DNA from 2 places in the Massilia sp. AB1 genome. Region 1 is predicted to be linked to the other one. Evidence: riboswitches for the same ligand, from Rfam matches in the RefSeq annotation. Region 1 holds a riboswitch; the other holds the start of a gene.
The links. Region 1 has a riboswitch for glycine ahead of J8847_RS06140 (hypothetical protein). Riboswitches for the same ligand answer to the same signal wherever they lie in the genome.
Positions count from the first base shown of each region.

Region 2: linked by a shared signal. The riboswitch ahead of gcvT (glycine cleavage system aminomethyltransferase GcvT) and the one ahead of J8847_RS06140 (hypothetical protein) in region 1 are both predicted to bind glycine.

Region 1 is NZ_JAGKSG010000007.1:23,428-38,821, forward strand. Features, by position in the region: gene J8847_RS06125 (AI-2E family transporter) at 1-310, shown strand, start outside; gene J8847_RS06130 (GNAT family N-acetyltransferase) at 314-781, opposite strand; gene J8847_RS06135 (hypothetical protein) at 980-1,432, shown strand; glycine riboswitch at 1,537-1,625, shown strand; glycine riboswitch at 1,628-1,725, shown strand; gene J8847_RS06140 (hypothetical protein) at 2,042-2,752, shown strand; gene J8847_RS06145 (C39 family peptidase) at 2,791-3,384, shown strand; gene J8847_RS06150 (hypothetical protein) at 3,496-4,680, shown strand; gene J8847_RS06155 (DUF4034 domain-containing protein) at 4,677-5,705, shown strand; gene J8847_RS06160 (EAL domain-containing protein) at 5,728-8,304, opposite strand; gene J8847_RS06165 (M35 family metallo-endopeptidase) at 8,602-9,693, shown strand; gene J8847_RS06170 (M35 family metallo-endopeptidase) at 9,912-10,991, shown strand; gene J8847_RS06175 (hypothetical protein) at 11,065-11,556, opposite strand; gene motD (flagellar motor protein MotD) at 11,645-12,400, opposite strand; gene J8847_RS06185 (flagellar motor protein) at 12,408-13,151, opposite strand; gene J8847_RS06190 (RNA polymerase sigma factor FliA) at 13,133-13,861, opposite strand; gene J8847_RS06195 (antiactivator of flagellar biosynthesis FleN protein) at 13,914-14,735, opposite strand; gene flhF (flagellar biosynthesis protein FlhF) at 14,728-15,394, opposite strand, start outside.
Region 2 is NZ_JAGKSG010000011.1:1,687-17,080, forward strand. Features, by position in the region: gene J8847_RS08665 (ATP-dependent Clp protease proteolytic subunit) at 1-365, opposite strand, end outside; glycine riboswitch at 699-782, shown strand; glycine riboswitch at 800-897, shown strand; gene gcvT (glycine cleavage system aminomethyltransferase GcvT) at 947-2,077, shown strand; gene gcvH (glycine cleavage system protein GcvH) at 2,125-2,505, shown strand; gene gcvP (aminomethyl-transferring glycine dehydrogenase) at 2,617-5,496, shown strand; gene J8847_RS08685 (methyl-accepting chemotaxis protein) at 5,513-7,189, opposite strand; gene J8847_RS08690 (H-NS family nucleoid-associated regulatory protein) at 7,401-7,745, opposite strand; gene J8847_RS08695 (acyltransferase family protein) at 8,016-9,212, shown strand; gene J8847_RS08700 (tetratricopeptide repeat protein) at 9,280-10,275, opposite strand; gene J8847_RS08705 (peptide chain release factor 3) at 10,432-12,090, opposite strand; gene J8847_RS24125 (type IV pilin protein) at 12,286-12,684, shown strand; gene J8847_RS08715 (GspH/FimT family protein) at 12,678-13,151, shown strand; gene pilV (type IV pilus modification protein PilV) at 13,156-13,737, shown strand; gene J8847_RS08725 (PilW family protein) at 13,758-14,828, shown strand; gene J8847_RS08730 (hypothetical protein) at 14,825-15,394, shown strand, end outside.

The sequences.
Region 1 (15,394 bases):
GCTGCTGCTGGGCCAGGGCCATGCCGGCGCGGCCCTGGGCCTGTTCGCCTGGGGCGCGGTAGAGCTGTTCATGGTCGACAAGTTCATCCGCCCCAAGCTGATCGGCCAGCGCGTCAACCTGCCCTTCCTGGCGGTGCTGTTCGGCCTGCTCGGCGGCGTCTCGACCATGGGCGTGCTGGGCCTGTTCGTCGGCCCCTTCATGATGGCGGTGCTGTTCGCCTGGCTGCGCGACGGCCGCGGCGCCGAGCCTGTGGAAGCTGTCCCGGCCGCCGGGAAGGCCGAACGCATCGGCCAGGATACGACCGTCTAGCGCTCAAGCGGCCAGGCGCTTGCTCATGAGGGTGGCGCCGGACGGCGTGACCCGCTCTTCCATGATGCTCCACCCGAGCCTCTTGTAGAAGCTGACCGCACGGCCGACCGACAGGTACATGGTCTCGACGCCGAGGGCCTGGGCCTTGGCTTCGAGCGCCTTGACGATCTGCTCGCCGACCCCGCCGCCGCGGTAAGCCTCCTTGATGTACATGCCCGCCAGCCAGGGCGACAGCCCTTCCCGCGTGCTCGGCTCTTCCATCTTGATGCTGCCGGTGCCCAGCAATTCGCCGTCCCGTACCGCCACGTAGGCGATGGGCAGCCGCTCGGTGTTGGCCCGCTCTTCCAGCATCGCCAGCAGCTGCGCCTTGTCCACGCCGTTGGCGAGGAACAGGTCGGACCACTCGCCGAAGATGAGGTCCGCGATCTCGGGGATGAACTGTTTGTGGTTGGCGAGGTAGTCGACGATCATGGGGGGGATCCTTGTATCTTGTGAAAGAGGCCGGCGCTTCCAGTGTACGTGGCGGCCTGTCCTGGCGGCAAGCTGGCGATTTTGTCAGGTCGGCCACGTCCGACTCCTCCTACGCAGCCTTGTACCGTGCGCCTATTGGGCTCCAGGTGCGGATGATTAAGATGAAGCTGTCCCGTCATCTATGCCAAGGAGAACATGATGAACGATAGAAATAAGTCCACCCCGAAACGCGGCCGCGACGACGACCAGCGCCGAGGCCAGGCCCTGCGCGGCAGCGCGGATTCCGGCTCCGGCTTCGTGGCCGACGACAGCGCCGGCTACTCCAGCGTCGGCGGCCAGAACGAACAGCGCGAAGCCACGTCCGGGCGCTACACCAACTTCAACAGCGCTTCGCCGGAGAGCAATGTCGGCCCGGCCGGCGCGCCGCAAACCAGCCACGGCAACGCCGGCGGGCCCGTGCCGGGAGGCACGGTCGAAAAGGCAGAGGGTAGCCAGGGCCAGCAGAACCGCCAGCAAGACGAAGTCGCCATGGCCGGCGGCGGCAATCCCAGCGATGCGGCCGCCGCGGACGGCGGCCTGGGGAACCGGGCCGGCACCGACGACGACAGCGACAAGCTGGACCAGCGCCGGGACCGCGACGCGGGGCGCTGAGCCGACATGCAGACGCTGGTGCAAAAACAACAAGCGGGATAAAACCGTTGAGTTATTTGAAATAGCTGGGCTATCCTGTCTATACGACTGGCGCCCAGGCGCCGGCCGCGGTATCGGGAGAGACTGTCTATCCGACAGCGCCGAAGGAGCAACCGCCCCGGAATCTCTCAGGCAAAAGGACCGATACCGCATTCACACTCTGAAGAGCCGCCGGGAGACCGTCACCCGGCGCACCGAAGGAGCAAGCAGGCCCTACCTCGGCCTGCGAAATCTCTCAGGTCCAGCACAGAGGGGGTGCCGACGCGCAATGAGCGCGCGGATTCCCTTGTGACGCTTTTTGTGTCTGGATTTCATGCATACCGAACTTGACTCCGGCGCCCCTGGCGGCGCCGCGGCGCCGTGCGCGCCTGCGCAGCGCGCCACCGCCTTCCTTCCTCATCGCCAGGGCAGTTTCCCGACGCCGTCCTAGCGCTCGTCCCGGTTGTCCGGCACGCCATGCGTGTCCTTTTGCAGCAGCAGCAACAGACGCCCGCTCGGACAGGCGGGCCGCTTTTCACCTTCACATTCAAGGAGAAGTCGTCAATGCAAGCTCAACAACGGCAATACAGGATGGCTCGGGCAAGGCTCGCGGCCCTGGCGCTCGGCATCGGTCTCGGCCTGGCGGGACCCGCAGTACAAGCGCAGGCCGCCGATCCCGGCGCGGCGCGCCAGGCCGCGGCCGGCCAGTCCGCGGCCTTCGCCGCGGCCCAGCGCGATCTCAGCCAGTTCATCAACCACCAGCTCCAGCGCCCGGGCGCGGCCCCGGACGGCTTTCCGCTCGAGGTCCAGGACCTGCGCGCGCTGAAGGATGCGCGCATCGGCTACGGCTTCCCGGTCTACACCATCGATCCGGACCAGCTGATGCGCGGCCGCGGCAGCATGAAAAGCATGGCGCGCCACGCCCAGCAATGGCGCTTCGTGGTGCTGCTGGGCGAGCGCCCGATCGGCATGGCGACGGTGGAGCAGCACGGCGGCCGCTACCAGACGGTCGCCTACGGCGCCGCGGTCCTGTCCAGGGACCTCGACGCCCTGGTCGCCGCGCACGGCAATGCCGACCGCTCCAACCTGCGCCTGCTGCGCATCTACCAGGCCCGTTCCGACCTGCTCGAAGTCGAGACCGCCGGCGGCACCCGCTTCGCGCCCCTGTATTCCGCGCGCGCTTCCCTGCCCCTGCAGCGCACCGACGCCTTCGGCCGTCCGACCGCCGCCCTGGCCGACGAAGCCGAACTGCTGCCAGCCCTGCGCGCGGCGGTCAAGCGCAACCTGGACGAGCACCGCTGAGACGGCGCCAACGACAAGCACCCATACGGAGACAAATAATGAACCAACGACTGACAGGCCTGCTGGCCGCCGCGGCGCTGACCCTGGCCGCACCGAGCGCCTTCGCGCAGTGGCGCACCCTCAACGTTCCCCTGACCACCCAGGAACACAGCCAGTGGTGCTGGTCCGCGACCAGCAAGGCGATCCTGAACCTGTACAAGAAGACCCCGAGCCAGTGCCAGATCGTGAACTGGGCCTTCGGGATCAACTACGCGTGCGGGAACACGATCTTCGACTGGAGCAGCTACGCCAACCAGCCGAACTCCATGTACGGCACCAGCGGCAGCGTACAGAACATCCTGTCCGCCTGGGGCGTGCCGAACACCGCCTACAACGTGGCCTCGTCCTGGAGCAGCGTGGTGGCCGACATCAATGCCAACCGTCCCTTCGTGATCCGCTACGGCTGGACCAACGGCGGCGGCCACATCATGGCCGGCCGGGGCTACGAGACCTATAACGGCGTGAACTACGTCTACATCATGGACCCGTGGCCGGGCGAGGGCCAGACCTGGCGCACCTACAGCTCGGCGGTGTCGGCCTACGACCACCGCTGGACCCATACCCAGCGCATGAACGCCAGCCCGGCGCTGTAAGCCCCGTCTCCAGGCCGCCGCGGCGGCCTGGAGAGCGTGGAAATGCGCGTGTTTCTCCACTCATCCAGCATGATATGGTTCGACCTCCCCCATGTCATCGACGAGCCGCGCGTGACCAACTTCAAACCGCGGGCCGGACGCCTGGCCCGCTCCGCCCTGCCATTTACCCTGCTATTCACCCTGCTGGCCGGCAGCCTGACGGCGCTGGCCGCACCGGACCGGGCCACCAGGAACAACGCCTCCATTTCCGCGCCGCTGAACGAGGACCTGGCCCGCGCCTTCGCCCTGCCCAGGGAACTCGATCTCGACCCGGCGCTGCGCGCGGAAGCCGAAGCGATGGCCGCCACCCACCTCGCCCGCATCCGGCAACTGCTGCCGGCCTGGATTGACGAGGAAAGGCGCCTGCAGACCACGCCCGCCGAGCCCGCGTCCGAGGACGATGTCTATCATGCCGTCTTCGCCCGCGTGCTCAACGAACTGGCGCTGTGGCAGGTGGAACCGGGCGACGCGGACTACGAACAGGCGACCCTGGCGGCGCTGGCCGCATCGCCCGGCGTCTGCCGGCTCCAGGGCGATGCGCGCTTCCAGGATTTCGCGAGCCGGGTCCTGCGCCTGCAAGCCATGCCGCCCGCGCGGCGCAAGGCGGCGCTCGACACCGAGCGCCGGCTGCTGGCGCACTGGGGACAGCCGCGCGCCGCCCTGCCGCCCTGGCCGGTCCTGCTGCCTCAGGACGCCGCCATGCAGGCCGTGGAGCAGATCCGGCGCGGCGGACCGCGTGCGGCGCCGGCCCTGCCGCCCGCGCTGGCCTACGCCCTGCTCGCGGAACGCAAACCCTATGCCGAGCTGGCCACGGAAAGCAAATGCCAGCTCCAGCAATGGTGGCTGCGCGCCAGCGTGGCGCAGGGCGCGACGCCCGCGGCGGCGCTCGCCGCCTTCCGCTACGGCACATTGATCAGCGCGACCGAGCGCTTCGCCGGCGCCTTCGAACCCGTCGTGGCAGCCCCGGGCGCCGTCCCCGGCTACCCCAAGCTCGCCGAGCGCTTCGACGTGACAGGGGTGATCCGCATCGCGCGTCCGCTGGACGCTTCGGGCAAAGCTGGACCGGCCAGCATCGGCGAACGGAAGATCACGGTGCGCGGCATCCGCGGCACGCGCCCGGTCGCCTTCGAGAACGTCTTCGATGCGGTGGCCCTGCACCACGCGCGCCAGGCCGGCCCGGCCACGCCGCCGGAATTCGAGATGGTCTGGACCCTGACGCCGGCCGAACCGGACACGCCGGAGAAAGCGAAGCCATGAGACTGCCCTCCCCTTTCATCCGCCTGCTGAACGGCGCCGTGCTGGGCGCGGCGCTGACAGGCATGAGCTGCTCCGCTCACGGCGCCAACTCGTCCGTGGCGGCGCCGGTCGAAGCCGCCGCCACGGACGCGTTCTGGTGCGGCGACTTCGCCGAGCTCGAACGCCGGAACACCGAATACAGGAAGCCGAACCAGTTCGACGCGGACGCGAACCTGCGCCTGAACCAGTTCCGCGCGGGCCTCGATGCGCTGTTCAACTACAAGATGAAGAACGAGGAAGCCTACCTGAAGGAGGTCGACCTGCTCACCCTGCAGTGGGCGAACGAGCACCCGCAATCGAGCTTCGCGCACGTCCTGCACGCCCGCGCGCTGCTCAGGCATGGCTGGTCGTATCGCGGCAAGGGCTTCGTCAAGGACGTGCCCCCGGAAGCCTGGAAGGACTTCCACGCCTACCTCAAGCGCGCCGCGGATTACCTGCGCCAGCATGCCGACGTGGCGCTGCAGGACAGCGACGCGCATGACATCCTGCTGGAGATCGGCACGGCCCTGGACTGGGACCGCCGCCAGATGGAAGCGATCGCGGAGGATGGCCTGAGGCGCAACCCGGACGACAGCGATCTCTACCTCCGCATGGCGGCCTCCCTGTTGCCGAAATGGGGCGGCAGCCCCAAGGTCCTCGACGACTACATCCGCAAGGTCACGGAACAGACCCGCGCGCGCCACGGCATGGCCTTCTATGCGCGGCTGTACTCGCACGCGGCGGCGAACCAGTTCGGCCATGCGCTGTTCGAGGGCAGCCACGCCGACTGGGGCAAGATGAAGCAGGGTTTCGAGGACATCCTGGCGCGCTACCCCGACAGCGCGAAACGGCTCAACCGCTATGCCTACATGGCTTGCCTGGCCAAGGACAGGGACACGGTCCTGCGCCTGCTGGGCAAGCTGGGCGAGCGCGTGGATCCCGAGGAATGGGGCGAGAATCCGGAGCGCAGCCTGGAAAGCTGCCGGCGCTGGGCCGGCGAGACCTGATCTGGGAGCGGGCCGGGGCGGGTCAAGCCGCCTTGACCGCCCTGAGCAGGGCCTCGATCCCCTGCGGCTCGACCGGACGCGAGAAGCAGTAGCCCTGCATCTGGTCGCAGCCGCGCTCGTGCAGGAAGGCCAGCTGTTCCGATGTTTCCACGCCTTCGGCGATCACGTTCAGCTTCATCGAATGGGCCAGCGCGATCACGGCGTTGACAATGGCCGCGTCGTCGGCGTCCTGGGTCAGGTCCATCACGAAGGAGCGGTCGATCTTGAGGCTGTGGATCGGGAAGCGCTTCAGGCTGGCCAGGCTGGAGTAGCCGGTGCCGAAGTCGTCGATCGCCAGCTGCACGCCCATCCCGGCCAGGCGCGCCATGGTCTCGGTGGCGGCCGCCGGATTCTCCATCAGCACGCTCTCGGTGATCTCGAGGGTCAGGTATTTCGGATCGCAGCCGGTGCGCGCGATCAGCTTGGCCACCTGCTGGGCCACGTCCTGGCCCAGGAACTGGCGCGCCGACAGGTTCACGCTGATGCGTACCGGCGGCAGGCCCTGGCGGCGCCACGCCACCTGCTGCTCCATGGCCGTGGCCAGCACCCATTCGCCGATCGGCACGATCAGGCCGGTCTCCTCGGCCAGCGGAATGAAGTCGGCCGGCGACACCATGGGCTGGCCATGCGGCTGCCAGCGCAGCAGGGCCTCGACGCCGGTCACCCTGCCGCTGCCGATGTCCACCACCGGCTGGTAGTGCAGCAGGAACTCGCGCCGCTGCAGCGCGCGCTGCAGCGCGCCTTCCAAGCGCAGGTGCTCGAAGGCCTGCTCGCCCATGTCGGCCATGTAGAAGCTGTAGTGGTGCCCGCCCTGCCCCTTGGAGCGGTACATGGCGCTGTCGGCGTTCTTGAGCAGGGTGGCGCTGTCCTGGCCGTCGCGCGGGTACATCGCGATGCCGATCGAGCCGGTCGGGAACACTTCCTGGCCGCACAGGACCAGCGGCTGGAACAGGTTTTCCAGCAGCTTCCCGGCCACCGTGGCGGCGTCCTCTTCCCCCGCCAGGTCGGGCAGCACCACCACGAATTCGTCGCCGCCCTGGCGCGCCACGGTGTCGCTGTCGCGCAGGGTGCTCGACAGGCGGCGCGCGATCTCGACGATCATGCGATCGCCGGCGTCGTGCCCGAGGCTGTCGTTGACGTGCTTGAAGCGGTCCAGGTCGATGAACATCACCGCCACCTGGCTGCCGTTGCGGTGCGCGTGCGCGATCGCCTGGGCCAGGCGGTCCTGCAGCAGCGCGCGGTTGGGCAGGCCGGTGAGCGCGTCGTGGTTGGCCATGCGCAGCAGCGCTTCCTCGGCCTGCTTGCGGCGCGAGATGTCCTTGACCACCGAGATGAAGCGCTGGTCGCCGTGGGCGTCGCGCATCACCGAGACGCTGACATTGACCCACACCGTGCTGCCGTCGCGCCGCATCAGGCGCTTCTCGCGCTGGTAGTCGTGGATCTCGCCGGCCTTCAGGCGCCGGATCAGGGCCAGTTCGTCGGGCAGGTCTTCCTCGCAGGTGAGCTGCTGGAAGAAGCGCTGCAGCAGCTCGACCTCGGTATAGCCGAGCATCTGCGACATCTTGCGGTTGACCCGCAGCAGGCGCCCGTCGCCGGAGAGCAGCACGATGCCCACGGCCGCCTGGTTGAAGGTGAGGCGGAAGAATTCCTCGCTCTCCTGCAGGCGCAGGCGCGCCTTGCGGCGGAAGGTGACGTCGTGGCCGATCAGGAGCAGCAGCTGGCCGCCGGCCTGCTGGGTGCGGCGGATGTTGAACTCGACATAGCGCAGGCCGTCGGCGCGCCCGTCCAGGGTCACCAGCACGTTGTCCTGGGGCGCGCCGGTGCGCAGCGCCTCCAGCACCCGTTCGCCCAGCTCCTGGCCGGGAATCAGCTGCTCCAGCGGACAGCCGCCCGCCAGCGCGTCTTCCGGCGCGTCAAGCAGGTCGGCCATCATGCGGTTCATCGAACGCACGCGGCGCGTGCAGTCGACCACCAGCAGGCCGGCCGGCATGCCGTCGATAACCTGCTCGAGGTAGTTCTGGTTCTGGCGCATGCTGCGCTGCGCCGCGTGCGCATAGGTGTCGAGCGCCAGGCCCATGTCGAAGCACACCACCTTGAGCACGGCGTCGATGGCCGCGGTGCAGCGCTGCGGGTCGTGGCCCAGCCGCTCCCACAGCATGTCGATGATCTCGGCCAGGTACTTGCGGTAGGCGCCGATGTACCACTTGGGCTCGAGCCCGATGCGCTGGTGCGCCATGCCCACGCGCAGGCGCTCGCGGATATAGCCCGCGTCGTAGTCGCCCGCGGTCAGGCTGCTGAAATAGGCCGACTGCGCGCGGCGCAGGGCGCGCGCCGTGCTGTCGCTGCCGAGCATGCTGCGCGTGTGCGCGAAGCGCAGCAGGTGGTCGTAGAACTCGCCGGAAAAGCGCTCGCGCTCCTGCTCCAGCAGCGCGTGCACCTCGCGCAGGGCGGCGAGGTCGGCCTCGCCCAGCTCCAGGAAGGCCTTGCGCGCCGCCACTTCCTCGCCGTCCAGGCCGATTTCGCTCGCGATCAGGTCGACCATTTCCAGTCCTTCCATCATGCCGGCCTCCGCGCGCGGGCATGCCGCACCGGCCTGTGCATCGTTGCGTCTGTCGTGTGGAATGTCATGAGGAAGCTGCAGCTGCGTGGGGTGTTGGCTGAATGGATACAGTCGTTGCATGATAGCAAAGTAGCCCCGCGCTGATCGAGTGAATACTGTGCAACTGTTGTTTATTTGGCCTATTGGCAGCAGGGTTATTGCCGCTTAGCAATGAAGTGGTGGCGCACTGTTGAACTGACGCAATATCTAGCATGCATAGCGGCGGGAGAGTAGGCAGGACACCAACCAGGAGGCATCATGTCCCGCTATTCCCACGCCTGCTTCGCCCTGCTCTTCCCCCTTGTTTTCACGTCCGCGCCGGCAGGCGCCGCCCAGCCGGCGCAGGCCGGCGTCGCGGTCCGGCTCGAGGCGCTGCGCCCTTCCGTCGGGCGCGGCGACGACGTGCCGGTGCGGGTCACCCTGACCAATACCTCGGGCGAGGCCCAGCATGTGCTGCGCTGGCGCACGCCGCTGGAGGGCGTCCAGTCCTCGCTGTTCGAAGTGCGCCGCGACGGCCAGCCGGTGCGCTACCTCGGGGTGGAGATCAAGCGGCCCGCGCCCGAGGCGGCCGACTTCGTGCTCATCGAGCCCGGCGCCTCGGTGACCCAGACGGTCGAACTGTCCGCGCTCTATGAAATGCACATCACGGGCGCTTATACCGTACGCTACAACAGCCCGGCGGCGCCGCTGCCCGGCCTGGGCGCGGGTGCGGCCCTCCACGCGGTGACGGGCGAGCTGGCCTCCAGCCCGGTCAGCATCTGGATCGAGGGCCGGCTGCCGCGCGGCGCCAAGAGCTCCCCCGTGCCGGCGCCCGCCCAGGAAGCCGCGGGCGGCAGCCTGGCCTTCAGCCAGTGCTCGAACGCCCAGCAGGAGCAGCTGGCGGCGGCGGTCGACGCGGGCCGCGCGATGGCCGTCGACAGCCACGTCTACCTGACTTCCGGCCAGGCCTACGGGCCGCGCTACACGACCTGGTTCGGGGTTCCCGATGCGCAGCGCGGCGCCAGGGCCATCGCCCATTTCGCCGCGATCCGCGACGCCTTCGAGAACAAGCCGCTGGCGCTCGACTGCGGCTGCGACGAAGCCTATTTCGCCTACGTGTATCCGGCCCAGCCGTACAAGATCTATGTCTGCAAGGCGTTCTGGAGCGCGGCGAATACCGGCACCGACTCGCGCGGCGGCACCCTGGTGCACGAGATGAGCCATTTCGACGCGGTCGCCGGCACCGACGACCATGTCTACGGCCAGGCCGGCGCGATGGAGCTGGCGCGCAGCGCGCCCGAACGCGCCCTCAACAACGCCGATTCGCACGAGTATTTTGGCGAGAACACGCCGGCCCAGCAAAAGCGGTAGCACCGTAGGTTTCAAAATGCAAGCGTGTTCCGATTGACTGTCGGATTCTGTTGACATTCCGCAAAAAACGTCACAACTGACATGAATCAACTTTACATAGGCACTTGAATCCGTAAATATCGTCAATGGGCTCTTCCTGTACAGACAACTTGTGCAGGATGCGGCCCGATAACGATGGCAGCAGCAAGCCGCATAACTTTCACACACGGAGAAACGATATGAGCTTGAACGGATTCTGGAAGTCGGCATTGGGAGTGGCAGCACTGGCGATGGCCTGCGGAGGCGCAAGCGCCGCGCCGAAGGGCATCAACATTGCTGTGGAGGCGGAAAAACACGCGCTGGGGCAGGACGACGACGTGGTGGTCAAGGTCACCCTGACCAACACCTCGGACACGCCGCAGTACGTCCTGAAGTGGCTGACCCCGTTCCAGGGTCTGGATACGCCGCTGTTCGAAGTGACGCGCGACGGCGAGCCGGTGCCCTACCTGGGCCCGATCATCAAGCGTCCGGTGCCGAAGAAGTCGGATTACTTCGTGATCAAGCCGGGCGCCACCCATACCGTCAAGGTCGAGCTGTCGGCCCTGTACGACATGAGCGTGACCGGCGACTACAAGATCAGCTACAAGGTCGCCTCGCCGGCGCTGTTCATGAACGCGGCAGCCAAGAACGACCGCGAAATGGCATCCAACGAAGCCACCCTGTGGATCGACGCCCGCCTGCCGCGCGGCGCCACCCCGCAGGCCATCCTCGACCTGGAAGCCATGAAGCGCGACGCGGGCGTGCAGCCGGCCAGCCTGAGCTACACCAACTGCACCGCTACCCAGCAGAGCACGGTCCAGCAGGCGATGGCCGCAGGTTCGTCCATGGCCAACAGCGGCAACACCTACATGGCCCAGGCCACCATGGGCCAGCGCTACACCAAGTGGTTCGGCGCCGTCACCAGCACCCGCCAGTCGACCGTGAAATCGCACTTCGCGGCGATCAAGGATGCCTTCGACAACAAGCCGGTGACCGTGGACTGCGGCTGCAAGCAGAGCTACTACGCCTACGTGTACCCGACCCAGCCGTACAAGATCTACGTCTGCCGCGCCTTCTGGTCGGCGCCGATGACGGGCACCGACTCCAAGGGCGGCACCCTGGTGCACGAGATGAGCCACTTCAACGCGGTGGCCGGCACCGACGACCACGTCTACGGCCAGAGCGGCGCCGCCAGCCTGGCGATCAGCGACCCGAACAAGGCTGTCGACAACGCCGACAACCATGAATACTTCGGCGAGAATACCCCGGCACTGAACTAAGCGTTCGCCGCGTTAAAAAAGGGGGAGGAAGCAGCGATGCTTCCTCCCCCTGTTCATTTCATTCGCGCCTTGCTTATTTCGCGGCGTAGGTAAAGCGCACCGGCTCCGACGGACTGGTGCTGACTTCATCGAGCTTGTTAACGTCCGGCAGCCAGGGGCCGGGATAGCTGATTTCATAGCTCTGCGCGCCCTTCCTGAAAGCGTAGGCGCGCGTGATGTCGACCGTGTTGAGATGCATGGTGTGCGGCTTGACCTCGAGGTAGTCGGCGGCCGTGTAGGCGGCGCGCTTGACCATCGGGCCGGCATACTGCACCTCGCGCCCGCCCCTGGCTTCGCGCAGCTCGAAGCGCTTGCCGGTGAGTTCGTCCTCGGCCGCGACTTCGCGCGGCACCCAGATCGTCTGTTCGCCGTGGTTCTCGATGGTCACGCGCACCAGCACCTTGCCGCCGGTGGTTTCCACGTCCAGCCGGTGGCGCACGTTCACCTCGGCCTCCACGGCGCCGCTGGCGCCGACCAGTCCCGCCAGGGCCAGCAGTACCGCCGGCATACTCCGTTTGACATGCATTCGCGCTCCCATGGCCATGAAATATTATTTCAACAAGCAGGCTACCACGAAAGATTCTTGCAATTCTTAACTGAAAATTAGGCGCTGCTCAGCCACCCAGTTCGCCTCCGGTTTCGGGCAGCGCCGCCAGGATCATGACCGCCACGCGGCGGTTGCGCGCCTGCCCGGTGGCGTCGGCATTCGACGCCACCGGCCGCGTCGCGGCATAGCCGATCGCGGACAGCCGCGCCTCCCCTACCCCGCTGTCGATGAACAGGCGCACCACGCTGCTGGCGCGCGCGGCCGACAATTCCCAGTTGGACGGATAGACGGCGCTGGCGATCGGTACATTGTCCGTATGGCCTTCGACCTCGATGCGGTGGGAATCGTTCCTGAGCAGGCCGCCGACCGCGCGCAGGATCTCGTTCGCGTCCCTTCCGAGCACCGCTTCGCCCTGGCCGAACAGCACGCTGGCGTTGATCTCGACGCTGATGCCGCGCGCGTTCTGGGTCACCCGCACCTGGCCCGATTTCACCAGCGGCAGCAGGGTGGCCGACAGGTCGCGCGCCAGCACCGCCATCTTCTCGCGCTCGCGGCGCGCCATCTCGTTGCGCTTGCGGTTGACGATGTGGGACAGCGGCAGCACCGGCTCGACCTGGGTGTTGACGGTGCGGGCCGCGCCGCGTCCGCCAAAGGCGTCGCCCAGCGCGTCCGACAGCACCCGGTACTTGCCCTCGTTGACGATCGAGATCGCGTACATCACGACGAAGAAGGCGAACAGCAGGGTGATGAAGTCGGCGTAGGAAATCAGCCAGCGTTCGTGGCTTTCATGGGGCTGCTCGTCGTCGTAGCGTTTGCGCGCCATGACGGACTTAGTGACGCGCCAGCAGGCTGGCCACGCGCTCGTCGATCACGCGCGTGTGGTCGCCGGTGGCGATGTCGTGGAAGACTTCGAGCAGGATTTCGTACTGCGCCACCTTGTCCGCCACGATGGCCTTGAGCTTGTTGCCGACCGGGTGGAAGAACAGGTTGGCCAGCCCCACCCCGTAGACGGTGGACACGAAGGCGACGGCGATGCCCGAACCCAGGCGCGAGGGGTCGGACAGGTTTTCCATCACGTGGATCAGGCCCAGCACCGCGCCCAGGATGCCGATGGTGGGCGCATAGCCGGCCGCCGATTCCCAGATGCGCGCCGCCTGGCGCTGGCTGAATTCGTAGCCGTTGATTTCGTGCTCGAGCAGGCTGCGCAGCTTGTCGGGCTGGATGCCGTCGACCACCAGGCGCAGGCCCTTCTGGATATACAGGTCCTTGGTCCCCATGTACTGTTCGAGCGACAGCAGGCCGTCGCGGCGCGCGGACAGGCTCCACAGGGCGATCTCGCGCGACAACTTGTCGCGCTCGCCGCGCGGCGGCACGAACACCCAGCGCAGCATGCGCATGCCGCGCAGGAAGGTGCGGCGCTCGCTTTGCAGCAGCACGGCGCCGGCGGTGCCGACCACCACGATGGCGAAGGCGGCCGGCTGGAACAGCGAGGCGAAGCGGCCGCCGTCCAGCGTATGGCCGACGAACACGCCGGCCAGCGCCAGCAGCAGCCCGATTACGCTGGACCAGTCCACAATTGCTCCCGCAGCGCCGCGCGCAGGCGCGCCACTGCCTGGGTGTGCAGCTGCGACACCCGCGATTCGCTCACGCCCATGACCGCGCCGATTTCCTTGAGGTTGAGTTCTTCTTCGTAGTACAGGCCCATCAGCATCTTCTCGCGCGGCGGCAGGTTGTCGATGGCGTCGATCACGGCCTGGCGGAAGTCGGTGTCGAGCAGGCTGCGCAGCGGATCCTCGTCGTCCACCGCATAGCGGTCGAGGAAGCTGCCGTCGTCGTCGTCGCCGCGGAAATCTTCGTAATAGACCAGCTGGTGGCCGCCGCCGTCGGACAGCAGGTCCTGGTAGTCGGCCAGCGACATCTTGAGCGACTTGGCGACTTCCGATTCGCTCGGCGGACGGCCGAGGCGCTGCTGCAGCTCGTTCATCGCGGTCTCGACCTTGCGCATGTTCTGGCGCGTGCTGCGCGGCATCCAGTCGCTGTTGCGCAGCTCGTCCAGCATGGCGCCGCGGATGCGCAGCACCGCATAGGTCTCGAACTGGGCGCCGTGGTTGTCCTCGTAGCGGTTGATGGCGTCCAGCAGGCCCATCATGCCGGCCTGTACCAGGTCATCCACCTCCACCGAAGGCGGCAGCTTGGCCTTCATGTGGTGGGCAAGACGCTTCACCAACGGCATGTGCTCCGTCAGCAAATGGTTCTTGTCCGCTTTCCCTTTGACCGTGTACATGCTTGTTGCGTGGTTGTCTTCTTCTGTTTATTCGGTACTGCTCTTTGCCCGCTCAGTTGCTCAAGCCGGCGCTGCTGCCCTGGCGGCCGAAGCCCGGCATCGCGTGCAGCGCGAACTTGCCGGCCAGCTGGCGGAAGGCCACCGACGCGCCCGCGAGCGGGAAGGCGTCGACCACGGCCCGGCCCAGGCGCGCGGCCCGGTGCAGGTACTCGTCGGCCGGCACCGAGCCCATGAAGCTGAGCTTGACGGCCAGGTAACGTGTTGCCGCTGCTGACATATTATCGTATACCACCTTGGCTTCCGCCTCGCTCGCGCCCGTCACCAGGATGCCGAAGGGCCGGCGGCCGAGCTGCTGCGACAGGCGCTTGATCAGCGCATAGGCGTTAGTGATCGAGGCGGCGCTGGTCGACACCTGCACCACGATCTCGGAACTGCCCATCAGCGGCACCGGGAAGCTGCCGTCCGGGCCCAGCTCGCCGTCCACGATCACGATGCCGGCCTGCCTGGCCAGCACGTCGAAGGTCTTGCCCAGGCGGCGGACGTCGTCGGCGGTCTTCGGCACGCCCAGCGGCGCCACCGAGAAGCCTTGCGGCGCCGGATGGATCACCTGGTTGAGCGCGCATTCCTGGCGCGCCACCTGCAGCAGCGAGGCCGCGCGGCTCAGGCCCAGGCGGCGTGCCACGCCGTAGTCGATGTCGCAGGCATCGACGATCAGGACTTCGTTGCCGGTCTGGGCCAGCGAGGCGCCCAGGTTGACCAGCATGGCGCCCTTGTCGTCTTCAGGCGTGGCGGACAGAAAGGTGACGATGCGCGGGCGCGGGCCCTGCAGCATGCGGCGCAGGCCTTCGGCCTGGTCGAAGTCGAAACTAGCCAAGGGACACCTCGCGCAGGCTGCGATCATTCATGGCGCCGGACATCATCAGCGGCAGGTCGGCGTCGCCGAACTGGGCGCTGGCGGCGCGGTTGTTGCGGAAGGCGCGGTCGATCAGCATGGCGCGGTCGGCCAGGTGCAGGTCTTCCGGCACGCGCTGGCCGTTCGAGATGTAGTGCAGGTTGAGCTTCTGGCGGATCACGACGTCGAGCACGTTGCCGATCGAGGCGGCTTCGTCGAGCTTGGTCATGATGCAGCCGGCCAGGCCCGAGCCCTGGTAGGCGCGCACCACTTCGTTCAGGGTCTCGTTGGTCGAGGTCGCGTTCAGGCACAGCAGGCGCTTCACGTCGGCGCCCGACTCGCTCAGCATGGCCACCTGCTCGGTCACCATCTGGTCGCGCTGCGACATGCCGATGGTGTCGATCAGCACGGTGTGCTTGTTCTTGAGTTCTTTCAGGGCGATGCGCAGGTCGGCTTCGTCCTTCACCGAGTGCACCATCACGCCCAGGATCTTGCCGTAGATGCGCAGCTGCTCGTGGCCGCCGATACGGTAGGCGTCGGTGGTGATCAGGGCCAGCTTGTCCGGACCGTGGCGCATCACGCAGCGCGCGGCCAGCTTGGCGGTGGTGGTGGTCTTGCCGACGCCGGTCGGGCCGACCAGG
Region 2 (15,394 bases), on a different contig from region 1:
ATGATGTTGAGCGCATCCGGACGCGAACCGGGCGAGGCGGTCGCATGCGACTTGTGGACCATGAAGCGCGCCGTCTCGCTGCAATAGCGCTCCGTGCCGCACAGGTAGAGGATGACCGCGATCGAGGCCACCGCCCCGCCGTTGTACATCACAAACTTGATCGGCGAGCTGGCCATGAAGTTGTACAGGCACAGGCCGTCGCTGACATAGCCGCCGTTGGACTGCACCAGGACATGGGCCGTCTCGATGCCGTCCTCGGTCATGGCGGCGACCGCGTCGAAGACCCGGTGGACCATGTCACTATTGACGTCGCCAGACAGCGTGAACCAGCCTGTTTTTTCCTGTTGTGCTTTGTCTTCGCTCATAGTTTTTTCCGCCTGCAAAGTGAGTGTGATAAGTGTAGCAAAACCGGCCCGCGAGCCCGGATGCCGTGCGTCAATAGTGCGCGGCAATGCTTTTAGGAATCGAAATGCCCGCGTAACCGCCCTACCTACCAACGTCATCCCGGCGAAGGCCGGGATCCAAGTTTGCTCGCGTTCCCGCCCACGTTTTGGCTGCCGGCTGCCCAACGAACTTGGGTTCCGGCCGAGGGGGACGCCGAGTCCCGGAACGACGTTCTGAGGGTAGGGGCCGCCCCTTCCTTCCCCTGGTTTCCCCCTTAGCTGGTTGACAGCAACCGCCCTCTCGCATATCCTCCACAGTCTTGACAGGGAGAGCGCAGCACGCTGCCGCCGAAGGGGCACTACCCACAAACTCTCAGGCAAAAGGACCGGTCAAGGAGCGGCGGCGCATCGCGCGGCGGCTCAACTCTGGAGAGCGGCCGCGACACAAGCGGCCCACCGAAGGGGCAGGCGGCCAGGCCGCTATCTCTCAGGTACCAAGGACAGAGGGGAAAACAGCGCACGGCGACGTGCCCGCACCCCTATTCAACTGCCCTGAGGATTCCATGACGCTCAAAGCGACTCCGCTCAATTCCGCTCACCGTGCCCTAGGGGCCAAGATGGTCGACTTCGGCGGCTGGGACATGCCGGTCAACTACGGCTCCCAGATCGAAGAGCACAACGCGGTGCGCACCGACGCCGGCATGTTCGACGTGTCCCACATGTGCGTGGTCGACCTCAAGGGCGCCAACGTGCGCAGCTTCCTGCGCGGCCTGCTGGCCAACAACGTCGACAAGCTGCAGGTCCCGGGCAAGGCCCTCTACTCCTGCATGCTGAATCCCGAAGGCGGCGTCATCGACGACCTGATCGTCTACTTCTTCAGCGAAGACTGGTTCCGCATCGTCGTCAACGCCGGCACCGCCGACAAGGACGTGGCCTGGATGAACCAGCAGAACGCCGCCACGAATTCCGGCCTGGTCATCACCCAGCGCCGCGATAGTAGTGATGAAAATCGCGACCCGATCGCCCTGATCGCGGTCCAGGGCCCGAACGCCCGCGCCAAGGCCTGGGAAGTGCTGCCGGAGACCAAGGCCGCTTCCGAAGCGCTCAAGCCCTTCAACGTCGTAATCGTCCCGGACACCGCCTTCGGCGAAGTCATGGTGGCGCGCACCGGCTACACCGGCGAAGACGGCTTCGAAATCGGCGTCCCGGCATCCAAGGCCGAAGCCCTGTGGAACGCCTTCGCCGCCGCCGGCATCAAGCCCGCCGGCCTGGGCGCCCGCGACACCCTGCGCCTGGAAGCCGGCATGAACCTGTACGGCCAGGACATGGACGAGACCGTGAACCCGCTGGACGCCGGCCTGGGCTGGACCATCGACCTGGTCTCCGAGCGCGACTTCATCGGCAAGGCCGCCCTGCAGGCCAAGGGCCAGCAAGCCAACTTCGTCGGCCTGATCCTGCGCGAAAAAGGCGGCATCCTGCGCGCCCACCAGAAGGTCCTCAGCGCCGCCGGCAACGAAGGCGAGATCACCAGCGGCACCTTCAGCCCGAGCATGCAGCAGGCGATCGCCCTGGCGCGCGTGCCGCTGGACGTGGCGGTCGGCGACACCGTGCAAGTCGTGATCCGCGACAAGCAGCTGGCCGCTTCCGTCGTCAAGCTGCCGTTCGTGCGTAACGGCAAAGTCCTCGCCGCCTAAAAGAACAAGCAATATAATCACCGCGTCACCCATACCAGGAGCCTTTAATGAACATCCCTACCGACCTGAAATACACCGAGTCCCACGAGTGGGTCCGCCGCGAGGCTGACGGCACCCTGACCGTCGGCATCACCGAATACGCGCAGGACGCACTGGGCGACATCGTGTTCGTCGAACTGCCGCAGGTCGGCAAGGCCTTCACCGCCGGCGACGACGCCGCCGTGGTCGAGTCGGTCAAGGCCGCCAGCGACATCTACGCTCCGGTGTCGGGCACCGTCACCGCGGTGAACCAGTCCGTGGCCGACGCGCCGGACTCGATCAACCAGGACGCGTACGGCGCCTGGCTGTTCAAGCTCCAGCCGACCGACGCCGGCGCTGTCGACAAGCTGCTGGACGCCGACGCCTACGGCAAGACCACCGACAATTAATGTCGCCGAGGGCGCGCCGCTGAATGCGGCGCGCCCTTTTAGTTTCACGAAGTCCCGAATTCCTCATCTTCGCCAGCCCACAAGGCGCCGGCAATTCATCTGGCCACCATCATGACCCGTTCCAGCCTCACCCAACTTGAAGCCCGCGATTCGTTCATCCCGCGCCATATCGGCCCGTCCGAATCCGAACAGGCAGCCATGCTGTCGACCCTCGGCTACGCTTCGCGCGCCGCCCTGATCGACGCCGTGGTTCCCGCCAACATCCGCCGCAAGGACACCCTGGACCTGGGCCAGTTCGTCGAGCCGCGCACCGAAGAAGACGCGCTGGCCACCCTGCGCGCGCTGGCATCCAAGAACAAGGTCATGAAGTCGATGATCGGCCAGGGCTACTACGGCACCCACACCCCGAAGGTCATCCTGCGCAACATCTTCGAGAACCCGGCCTGGTACACCGCCTACACCCCCTACCAGCCCGAGATCTCGCAGGGCCGCCTGGAAGCGATCCTGAACTTCCAGCAGACCATCACCGACCTGACCGGCATGGGCATCGCCAACTCGTCGATGCTGGACGAAGGTACCGCCGCCGCCGAAGCCATGACCCTGCTGCAGCGCGTCGGCAAGTCCTCGTCGAGAGTGTTCTATGTCGCCGACGACGTGCTGCCGCAGACCCTGGAAGTGATCCAGACCCGCGCCCAGCCGATCGGCGTCGAAGTTCGCGTGATCGCGGCCGGCGACATCGAGAAGCTGGAAGAGACCTGCTTCGGCGTGCTGCTGCAATACCCGGGCGTGAACGGCGAAGTGCGCGACTACCGCGCCGCCGTGGAACACCTGCACGCCATGGGCGCGATGGTGGTCGTGGCCGCCGACCTGCTGGCCCTGACCATGCTCACCCCGCCGGGCGAATGGGGCGCCGACGTGGTCGTCGGTAACAGCCAGCGCTTCGGCGTGCCGCTCGGTTTCGGCGGCCCGCACGCCGGCTACCTCGCCACCCGCGACGAATTCAAGCGCAGCATGGCTGGCCGCCTGGTCGGCGTGACCGTCGATGCGCAGGGCAACCAGGCCTACCGCCTGGCGCTGCAGACCCGCGAACAGCACATCCGCCGCGAAAAGGCGACCTCGAACATCTGTACCGCCCAGGTGCTGCTGGCCGTGATGGCCGGCATGTACGCGGTCTACCACGGCCCGCAAGGCCTGAAGCGCATCGCCCAGCGCGTGCACCGCCAGACCGCCATCCTGGCGCGCGGCCTGCAGCAGCTCGGCGCGGAAGTGACCAACACCACCTACTTCGACACCCTGACCGTCAAGGGCGACGCAGCCGCGCTGCACGCGGCCGCCGTCAACGCCGGCATCAACCTGCGCCGCGTCGACGACCAGCACGTGGGCGTGTCGCTGGACGAGACCACCACCCGTGAAGACCTGGCTGCGCTGTTCGCCATCTTCGGCAACGGCAAGAACGTCGATATCGACGCATTGGACGAAGACGTGGCGGACGCCTTCCCGGCCGCCCTGACCCGCGAAAGCGCCTACCTGACCCACCCGACCTTCAACCGCTACCATGCGGAGCACGAGATGCTGCGCTACCTGCGCTCGCTGGCCGACAAGGACCTGGCGCTGGACCGCACCATGATCCCGCTGGGTTCGTGCACCATGAAGCTGAACGCGACCTCGGAAATGATCCCGGTCACCTGGCCCGAGTTCTCGAACATCCACCCGTTCGCGCCGAACGACCAGACCGTGGGCTACCGCGAGATGATCGACCAGCTCGAAGCCATGCTGTGCGCCGCCACCGGCTACGCCGCGATCTCGCTGCAGCCGAACGCCGGCTCGCAGGGCGAATACGCCGGCCTGCTGGTGATCCAGAAGTACCATGAGTCGCGCGGCGAAGGCCACCGCAACATCTGCCTGATCCCGTCCTCGGCCCACGGCACCAACCCGGCGTCGGCCAGCATGGTCGGCATGAAGGTGGTCGTCACCGCCTGCGACGAGAATGGCAACGTCGATCTGGCCGACCTGAAGGCCAAGGCCGAGCAGTACAGCAAGGACCTGGCCTGCGTCATGGTCACCTACCCGTCGACCCACGGCGTGTTCGAGGAAGGCATCAAGGAACTGTGCGAGATCGTGCACGCCCACGGCGGCCAGGTCTACGTCGACGGCGCCAACATGAACGCGATGGTCGGCGTGGCCGCGCCGGGCGCCTTCGGCGGCGACGTCAGCCACCTGAACCTGCACAAGACCTTCTGCATCCCGCACGGCGGCGGCGGTCCGGGCGTCGGCCCGATCGGCGTCGGCGCGCACCTGGCCAAGTTCCTGCCGAACCAGCTGTCGACCGGCTATGTCCGCGACGAAGCCGGCATCGGCGCGGTCAGCGCGGCGGCCTACGGCTCGGCCTCGATCCTGCCGATCTCGTGGATGTACATCGCGATGATGGGCGCGGAAGGCCTGACCGCGGCGACCGAAGTGGCGATCCTGAACGCCAACTACATCGCGCGCCGCCTGGCGCCGCACTACCCGGTGCTGTACACCGGCCACGACGGCCTGGTCGCGCACGAGTGCATCATCGACCTGCGCCCGCTGCAGGACAAGACCGGCATCAGCAACGAAGACGTGGCCAAGCGCCTGATGGACTTCGGCTTCCATGCCCCGACCATGAGCTTCCCGGTGCCGGGCACCCTCATGATCGAGCCGACCGAGTCCGAGTCGAAGGCCGAGCTGGACCGCTTCATCGAAGCGATGATCACCATCCACGCCGAGATCGTGAAGGTCGAACGCGGCGAGTACGACAAGATGGACAACCCGCTCAAGGGCGCGCCGCACACCGCGGAGGTGGTCACCGCCGACGACTGGAAGCATGGCTACACCCGTGAAGTGGCGGCCTTCCCGGTTGCCTCGCTGCGCAAGAAGAAGTACTGGCCGCCGGTCGGCCGCGCCGACAATGTGTACGGCGACCGTAACCTGTTCTGCGGCTGCGCGCCGATCAGCGACTACGAATAATCGCTGATCGACCAGCTTATTTGCGGCTCGACGCGAGCCGCAAGTGGGAGCTCGGATGACGGCGGCGTTCGCGCGCGAATTCGCGCGGGACGTCGCCGTCTTCTTTTTGGGCCGCCGCTTGTTCGGGCGGCTCGGCCTGCGGCTCTTCCAGCCGGAAACCGGACATGGTGCGCGACAGCGCCAGCGCCTGCATCTGCAGGGTGCGCGCGGCCATGGCCGCCTCTTCGACCAGGCTGGTGTTCTGGCGCGTCACCTGGTCCATGCGCACGATGGCCTGGTTCACGTCCTCCAGGCTGGATTCCTGGCCCTGGCTGGCCGAGCCGATGCGGCTGACGATATCCTCGACCTGGCGCACCGAGCTGGCGATCTGCTGCATGCTGGTCCCGGCCTGCGCCGCCCAGGCGGTGCCGCCGTCGATCTCGGCGACCGACTGAGTGGCCAGCAGCCGGATCTCTCCAGCCGACGCAGTCACCCTGCGCGCCAGATGGCGCACTTCGCTCGTCACCGCCGCCATGCCCGCGGCGTCCGGTCCCGCGCGCGCCGCATCCAGGCCCGCATTGAGCGCCAGCGTGTTCGCCTGCGCCGCCAGGGCGTCCAGCCCGTCCACGATCTCGACCACTCGATGGGCGCTGCGCTTGCCGGAATCCAGCGCCGCCAGCAGGCGGTCCACCACGCTGCCGCCCGCGTCGGCCGCCTCCCCTGCCGACGCCGCCAGCTGGTTGGCCTCCAGCGCGCTGTCGGCCGTGAGGTTGACCCTGGCCGCCAGGTCCTTCATGGAGCTGGCGGTATCCAGCATCGATCCGGCGCGGAACACGGCGCGGCTGCCCAGGCTCAGGCTGCCCAGCTTGATGTCGCGCGAGGCGATGCCGATCACGCGCGCCGATTCCAGGATGCTGCGCAGGGTGCCGTTGAGGTTGCGGATGCTGGCGTCCAGGGCGCGCGAGGTCTCGGCGATCTCGTCGCCGCCATAGGCGCGCTCGCGCACCGTCAGGTCGCCGCTGGCCAGGCCGCTCACGGCCGCGCCGATGCCGCGGATCTCGTCCAGCAGCAGGCGCCGCACGGCGAAGGTGATGGCCAGCGAGATGCCGATCGCCAGCACGATCACGATGGGCATCAGGGTCGACATCACGCGGAAATCCGACTGGGCGCTGTTGGACGCCTGGCGCGACAGGGTTTCCTCGATCACGGCCAGGTCGGCCAGGCGCTGGGCCACCACCGCGAAGGCGCTTTCGGCCTTGAGCATGGCGTTGGCCGAGATCGAGCCGTCGAGCGGCGCCAGCTCGATCACGTCGCGCACCGCCGCGGTATAGGCCTGGTGGGCGCTGATCGCCTGCTCCACGTGGCGGCGCTCGGCCGCGTGCGGACCGGTCATGCGCGCCAGCTGGCTCAGGCCATCGGCGATGCGTTCATGCTCGATCAGGATGTCGCGCCGCAGCGGCTCGGTGCGGGCGATGGGAAAGCTGCCGCCCATCCAGCTCAGCAGGCGGTAGATATCGGCATGGGTTTTCTGCGATTGCGCCGCCAGGCTGCTGGCGGCGCGCATGCTGGCGGCGCGCTGCCCGACGATCTCTTCGAGCGAGGCGTTCTGGCGCACCATCGCGTAGTAGGCGGAACAGGACAGCAGCACCAGCAGGAACAGCACGGCGCCGGGCGCCAGCAGCAGCTTGGGACCGATGCGGAGACGGGCCAGCATGGCCTACCCCATGCGTGCGGGCTGCGGCGAAGGGGAAGCGGCGCGCGCTGCGCAGATTAACAGCGATGGGGTCATGGCGTCCTCCGGTTGAAGCACAAAGTTTCCCAAGTGCATTCAACGAATTTACCCCATGACCGGCGCCTGGTATTTGTGCCAGCGCAAAGACGGACTGCCGGACCCGCTGGCCCGGCGCGGCGCTATGGGTCAGCTATCAGGCCTTCAGGTCGTCCAGGGTCTTGCCGCCGGACAGGGCCTCGGTCACCCAGGCCGGGCGGCGTCCGCGTCCGGTCCAGGTCTGGGACGTATCGCCCGGATTGCGGTATCGGGCCGCGCCACCCGCCGATTGTCCTTTGCCCTTGCCGGACTTGCCCGGCTTGCCGCCCTTGGCGGACAGCAGTTCGTCGACGCTCACGCCCAGGTTCTTGGTCAGCGCCAGGATCTGCTCGCGCGCTTTCTTCACCTCTTCCTGCTGGCGCGACTTGATCTGCTTTTCGACTTCGAATTGCAGGCCTTTCAGTTCAGCCAGGTTGTAGTTCGACAAATCGATGTTGGCCATGCTCATCCTTTGAGAGTGTGGTGGGTAATGCAAGCGTACCATGTCCAAACAAAACTGGTGAGGTACACGGAATAAGATCGCAATTATTTTTGATTGGATTCCAATTGCGGCAAGACTCATGCGAGAGGAATAAATACCAGCCTTGAGGCCGAATATGCCGAAATTTTCCATTTCCGGTATTGATATTATCGCAAGCGCCGCGATATCTCGCGGTGCAAGCATGAATAGCCGAGCTTATTTCGGTGAACGCCAATAAGAAATGGAGACAAAATGGAACACTCCGGCAGGCTGCACGCATTCGATAACCTCCGCGCCGTCATGATGTGGCTCGGCATTCTGCTGCACGTCGCCATCAATCACACCACGGGCGACTCGCCCCTGCCCTGGCGCGATGCGCAGACCTCGCCGATTGCCGACCTGATCCTCCTGTTCATCCACGCTTTCCGCATGCCGGTGTTTTTCATCCTGGCGGGCTATTTCGTCGCGATGCTGATCGCGGGCCGCGGCGCCAGGGGCATGCTGGCGCACCGCATGCGCAGGCTGCTGCTGCCTTTTGTCGTGTTCTGGCCGGTGCTCATCGTCTGCACGACCATCGTGATGCTGGTTTACCTGCACGTCATGGCGCGCGGTACCGCAGGCATCGAACTCTCGCTGCTGGCGAAAAAGAGCGCCGGCGCCTCGCCCTTCAATACGATGCACATGTGGTTCCTCTATTACCTGATCTGGTTCTGCGCGCTGAGTGCCGCCCTGGCGCCGGTGTGGAGCCGCATCTCCGTGCGCGTGCGCGAGGGAATCGATACGGCGTTTCTTGCGTTGGCGGGCAATTGGTGGGGTCCGCTATTGCTGACCATTCCGCTGGCAATCGTGGGATCGTTTTATCGCGCCGGCGTGATGGCATCCAGCGGCTCCTTCATTCCGCAATTGCCGGAAATGGTGCATAACGGCCTGTTCTTCGTCACCGGCCTGCTCTTATATCGTTCGCGCGAGGCCTTGTTCCCGCATTTCACGAAACATTGCTGGAAATACGCGATTGCGGGCCTGGTGGTATTCATCGCCGCGCTCGCTGCATTCGATATCTTCACCAGAAAACCGGGGACCGTTCCCCATATCGAAGCCGTGATTGCCTATGTCTATAACCTGAGTAGCTGGTGCTGGAGTTTCGCCCTGATCGGCCTGTTCCTGCGCTATATGCAGCATCAGAATCGCGTGCTGCGCTATGTATCGGAAAGCTCGTATTGGGTGTTCCTCGTGCACATGCTGGGCACGATCGGATTCGGCGCCATGGTCTACACCTGGCCGCTCGGCGTGGTCCCGAAGATGATGCTGAATGTCGCGGCGACCACGGTGGCATCCCTGCTCAGCTACCAGCTGCTGGTCCGCCATACCTTCATCGGCGTGCTGCTCAACGGGCGGCAGCGGCCCAGGGACGGCCGCCTGCCGGCCCAGGCAAGCGCGGGGCCGGCGTGAGCGGTCTCAGGACCTCGAGTGCAACACCCGCGCGGACGCCCGGCAAGCAGCCGGTACAGGATGGCGCTTACTCTTTCAGCGTCTTGATCTGGGCGCTTGCGTCGGCGCTCAGCTTCTTCGACAGGCCGGGCACCGCGCCCAGCGCCTTCTCGTAGGCGCCCACCGCGCGCGCCTTGTTGCCGCCGGCCTGCAGCGACTGCCCCAGCCGGTAGTACACCGCGCCCTGCGGATAGATCCTGGCGGCCTGCTCCAGCAGTGGCACCGCTTCCGCATGCTTGCCCTGCTCCTGGCGGACGCGCGCCAGGCCGTACAGGCCCAGTTCGCTGTCCGGATAGGCGGCCTGCAGTTCGCGGAACACGCGCTCGCTGTCGGCGTAGCGCTTTTCCATCATCAGGCTGCCGCCCAGGCTCCACAGCGCATCGCGGCGCTGGTCGGCCAGGTCGCTGCCAGGAGCGACGTTCACCGCTCGCAGCAGGCGCTCGGCGAGGGCGAAGTCTTCTTCCCTGGTGGCGATGCGCGCCTGCATCAGCTGGCTGGTCTCCTGGCTCAATCTGGCGGTGTCCGCCGCGAGCGCGCGGCCCTTGTCCACGCCGCCGCCCACGATGCCGGGGGCCATCAGGTAGTACTGCAGCAGCGAGAAGCGCGCGCCGACGTTGTTCGGGTCGAGCTCGACCGCCTTGCGGAAGGCGTCGCGGATCTTGCCCGCATAACCCATGGCGGAGAAGATCCCGGCGCCGATCGCCTTCGACCCCAGCGCCGTGCCCAGGGCGTCATGGCAGACGGACTCGCGCGGGTTGGCGGCGACGCAGGCCTCGCCCAGCGACACGGCTTCGTCGACCCGTGCTTCCGCCGCGGTGGCCACGATCACGTCGACCTTGGCGGCCAGGGCCTGCGGATCGCGCGGCGCGCCGGCCAGGGCCGCGTTGGCCAGGCGCTCGGCGTCCAGGTAGTTGCGCGACTTCAGCGCGGCGGTATAGGGGGTGGCCATGGCCGGCGCGGCCAGCAGGCAGAGCGCGGCCAGGGCCAGGCGCGGGAACGATTCGTGGCGAACGGGGTGTGGCATGCTTCCTCTTGTCGGCGTGGACGGGCAGCGACGATTCTACGCGCCAGGCATCGCCGCGCTACCTGTTCGATCGAATAGGTCGGCAGCGCGCGGCTCAAATGAAAACAGCCCGCCGGCGCGAACGCGGGCGGGCTGCCACATGAAACCGGCGGCGCCTTAGTCCAGCTTGGCCGCGTGCTCGCGGGTCGCGTGGAAGGTCAGCTTCGGCCAGCGCTCCTGGGTCAGGCGCAGGTTGACGCCCGAGGTGGCCAGGAAGGCCATGTTGCCGGCCGCGTCGTAGGCCACCTGGTGGCCCAGCTGGTTCTCGAAGTCCGACAGCGATTTCTTGTCCTCGCTCGACACCCAGCGCGCGCTGCTGATGCTGCTGCTCTCGAACACCGCGTCCACGCCATATTCGTTGAGCAGGCGGCTGGCCACGACTTCGAACTGCAGCACGCCGACCGCGCCCAGGATCAGGTCCGAACCCAGCACCGGCTTGAACACCTGCACCGCACCCTCCTCGCCCAGCTGCTGCAGGCCCTTGTGGAGCTGCTTCATCTTGAGCGGGTTACGGATGCGCACCGTGCGGAACAGTTCCGGCGCGAAGTACGGAATGCCGGTGAAGGACAGCAGCTCGCCTTCGCTGAAGCTGTCGCCGATCTGCATGTTGCCGTGGTTCGGCAGGCCGATGATGTCGCCCGCGTAGGCTTCCTCGACCTGTTCGCGGCTCGAGGCCATGAAGGTCACCACCGAGGACAGCTTGACGTCGCGGCCCAGGCGCAGGTGCTTGACCTTCATGCCCTTCTCGAAACGGCCCGAGCACACGCGCAGGAAGGCGATGCGGTCGCGGTGGGCCGGGTCCATGTTGGCCTGGATCTTGAAGACGAAGCCCGAGAACGGCAGCTCTTCCGGCTTGACCGCGCGCACGGTGGCGTCGCGCTCGCGCGGGGCCGGGGCCCAGTCCACCAGCGCCGACAGGATCTCGCGCACGCCGAAGTTGTTGATCGCCGAACCGAAGAACACCGGGGTCTGCACGCCCGACAGGAAGCGTTCCAGGTCGAACACGTGCGAGGCGCCGTGCACCAGCTCCACTTCCATCTTGAGCTGCTCGATCTCGAGCGGGAACATCTCGGCCAGCTTCGGGTTGTCGATGCCCTTGACGATCTCGAAAGCGCCGTCGGCCTTCTCCTCGCCCGCCTTGAACAGCATGATTTCGTCCTTCAGCAGGTGATACACGCCGCGGAAGTTCTTGCCCATGCCGATCGGCCAGGTCACCGGCGCGCACTCGATCTTGAGCACCGATTCCACTTCATCCAGCAGTTCGAGCGGATCGCGGGTCTCGCGGTCCAGCTTGTTCATGAAGGTGACGATCGGGGTGTCGCGCATGCGGCACACGTCCAGCAGCTTGATGGTCTGCTCTTCCACGCCCTTGGCGGCGTCGATCACCATCAGGGCCGAGTCAACCGCGGTCAGCACGCGGTAGGTGTCTTCCGAGAAGTCCTGGTGGCCCGGGGTGTCCAGCAGGTTGATCACGTGCTCGCGGAACTCGAACTGCATCACCGAGGACGCCACCGAAATGCCGCGCTGCTTCTCGATGTCCATCCAGTCCGAGGTCGCATGGCGGCCGCTCTTGCGGCCCTTGACAGTGCCGGCCAGCTGGATCGCGCCCGAGAACAGCAGGAGCTTTTCGGTCAGCGTCGTTTTACCGGCGTCGGGGTGGGAAATGATGCCGAAGGTGCGGCGGCGGTTCACCTCGCGCGCGATCACGGCGGCGGGTTTGCCGGCCGGCGCGGGATCGAGGGAGTCATTCAGGGGTGCTGCGGTGTCGGTTGCCATAGTCGCGGCCAATTCGGGTTCGTGCAAAACCGGCGATTTTACCGTTCTTGGGGCGGCTTGTGTGAACCGCGCCACATCCTTCTCCTACGGTTTCGTCTCATTGTCAGCATTTTGTCAGCCTGGATTCAGCAATTTGACAGCTTCAGTGTTTATACTGGGCAACATTCCATGCATATTGCTTCAGCGAGGCCGACCATGATCCCAGCCACTGCCCCCCGCCAGCGCGGTTTCACCCTGATCGAGCTGATGGTGACGATCGCCATCATCGGCATCCTGGCGGCCTTCGCCTATCCGTCCTACACCGCGTACATGGTGCGCAACCAGCGCAGCGCGGCCCAGACCTACCTGATGGAACTGGCCCAGGCCCAGGCCCAGTTCCTGGCCGACACCCGCGGCTACGCCTCCAGCGTGGAAGACCTGGCGCCGGTGCCCGACAACGTCGACAGCCGGTACGAGATCACGATCGACCTCGAGGACGGTCCGCCGCAGAGCTACATCATCACCGCCACCCCGAAGCCGGGCGCCAGCCAAGCCGGCGACGTCACCCTGACCATCAACCAGGCCGGGACCCGCACCCCGGGCGACAAATGGTAATCCGCGCGCGCCATGCGGCGCCGGCCCGCGGCTTCACCTTGCCCGAGCTGATCACGGTCCTGGCCGTGATGGCGATCCTGGCCGCCGTCGCCGCGCCCGCCTACGGCAGCCTGGTCGCCGCGATGCGCGGCCGCAGCGCCGGCACCGACTTGTATACCGCCCTCAACCGGGCCCGCAGCGAAGCGATCAAGCGCAACGCCGAAGTGACGCTGGCGCCCAAGGACGCCGGCTGGCAGGCCGGCTGGGACATCGCCGACCCGGGCGACGCCGACCGCCTGCTCGACGACCATCCCGCCGTGCCCGGCGCCGCCATCGACGGCCCGGCCAGCGTGGTCTACCTGCCCAACGGCCGCGTCAAGGGCGCCAGCCTGCCCTCCTTCGACATCAGCGTGAGCGGCAGCGACGCCCGCCGCTGCGTCGCGGTCGATCTCTCCGGCCGCCCCAGCCAGACTTCCAGCGAGTGCTGACGCCATGAATACCATGCCCTCCCTTTCGTCCCAGCGCGGCGTCAGCCTGATCGAAGTCCTGATCACCATGGTGGTGGTCGCCTTCGGCCTGCTGGGCCTGGCGGCCTTCCAGGCCAAGGCCCAGGTCGGTTCCATCGAGTCCTACCAGCGCGCCCAGGCCGCGGTGCTGCTGCAGGACATGCAGTCCCGGCTGAGCGGCAACAGCGCCAATGCCGCCGACTACAAGACCGCCAACCCGCTCGGCACCGGCAGCACCGTGGGCGACGACTGCGCGACGGTCGCCGCCGGCGCCGCGCGCGACCTGTGCGAATGGAGCGCCGCCCTCAAGGGCGCGGCCGAGGAGCGCGCGGACGGCAACAAGGCCGGCGCCATGGAAGGCGCACGCGGCTGCGTCGAGCTGGTGCGTGCGGCGGACGCCAGCCCCGGCGTCTGCGTTCCGGCCGTCTACCTGGTCACCGTGGCCTGGCAAGGCATGCATGAGACCCGCGCCCCCTCGCAGTCCTGCGGCCGCGACGCCTACGGTCCCGACACCAACCGCCGCGCCGTGTCGGCGCGCGTGGCCATCGGCCTGCCCGGCTGTATCTAAGTCGTCGACAAGGAGCCGCGATGCGTCCCTACTCCCCTAGTCTGCGCCGCGCGCGCGGCTTTTCGCTGGCCGAACTGCTGGTGGCCGTGGCCATTGGCCTGGCCATCCTCGGCGGCCTTTCCGCCATGTTCGTCAAGAACATCCGCACCCAGGGCGAGATCGACAAGGCCCACCGCCAGGTCGAGAACGGCCGCTATGCGATCGACCTGCTGGCGATCGACCTGCGCAACGCCGGCTATTACGCCGAGTTCGATCCCGGCGCGCTGAGCGACCCGGCCGCCCTGCCGGCGCCTTGCGCCGCCAGCCTGGCGGACCTGAAGGCCGGCCTGCCCCTGGCCGTCCAGGGCGTGGACGACGACGCCAGCGGACTGGATTGCCTGGACGACGTGCGCGACGGCACCGACGTGCTGGTGGTGCGCCGCACCGCCACCTGTGTCGCCGGCGTCGGCAGCTGCGCCCCGACCACCGAAGGCGGGCCTTTCTTCCAGGCCTCGCTGTGCAACAACCCGACCGAGCTCGATTCGTCCAGTGTCGACGACTTCTACGCGCTCAGCCTGAGCACCGCCAACCTGAACCGCCACCAGCGCAACTGCACCCAGACGCCCAACAGCGGCACCCTGGCCGCGATCCGCCGCTACCACACCCACATCTATTACATCGCCAACAACAACCAGGACGGGGACGGCATCCCCACCCTCAAGCGCGCCGAGCTGGGCAGCGACGGCAGCGCGCCCACCTGGAGCGTCGTGCCGCTGGCCGAGGGCATCGAGAACCTGCAGCTCGAATACGGCATGGACCTGGCGAAGGACGGCGTGCCCGACGCCACCTCGGCCAACCCGGCCGGCGCCAACAGCTGCGCCGACGCCGCCTGCGCGGTGGCCAACTGGCGCAGCGTGGTGGCCGTGCGCGTGAACTTGCTGGCCCGCAACAGCCAGGAGACCGCCGGCTACGAGGACAGCAAGACCTATACGCTGGGCCTGAACGCGGACGGCAGCGAGAACACCGTCGATGCCGCCAACGACGCCTACAAGCGCCACGTGTTCCAGGCGCAGGTGGCCCTGCCCAATCCTGCTGGAAGGAGAATGCCATGACGGAGACCGCCATGAAACTGCGCCGCCGCGAACGTGGCATCACCCTGGTCACGGCCCTGGTCATGCTGGTGCTGCTGACCCTGATCGCCCTGACCACCTTCAACGTCGGCAAGTCCAACCTGCAAATCGTCAGCAACATGCAGCAGCGCGACGAGGCCACGGCGGCCGCGCGCGAAGTGCTGGAGGAAGTGATCAGCACGCCCCGTTTTTCCGAGACCCCCGGCCATGTGCTGAACAAGCCCTGCGGCGAGGCCAACGAGCGCTGCGTCGACACCAACGGCGACGGCACCGACGACGTGCGCGTCAAGCTCGCGCCGCGGCCCAAGTGCGTCAAGGCGCCGGCGATCCGCAATACCCAGCTCGACCTGGCTCGGGAAGAAGACCTGGTGTGCAGCATGGGCAGCACCCAGAGCTTCGGCGTGAGCGGCGCGGTCGACGGCAACTCGGCCTGCGCCGACAGCGTCTGGGAAATCAATGCCGTCGCCACCGACATGGAGACCGAGGCCGAAGTCCAGGTCACCCAGGGCGTGGCCGTGCGCGTTGCGCGCGACGACGTCACCAACAAC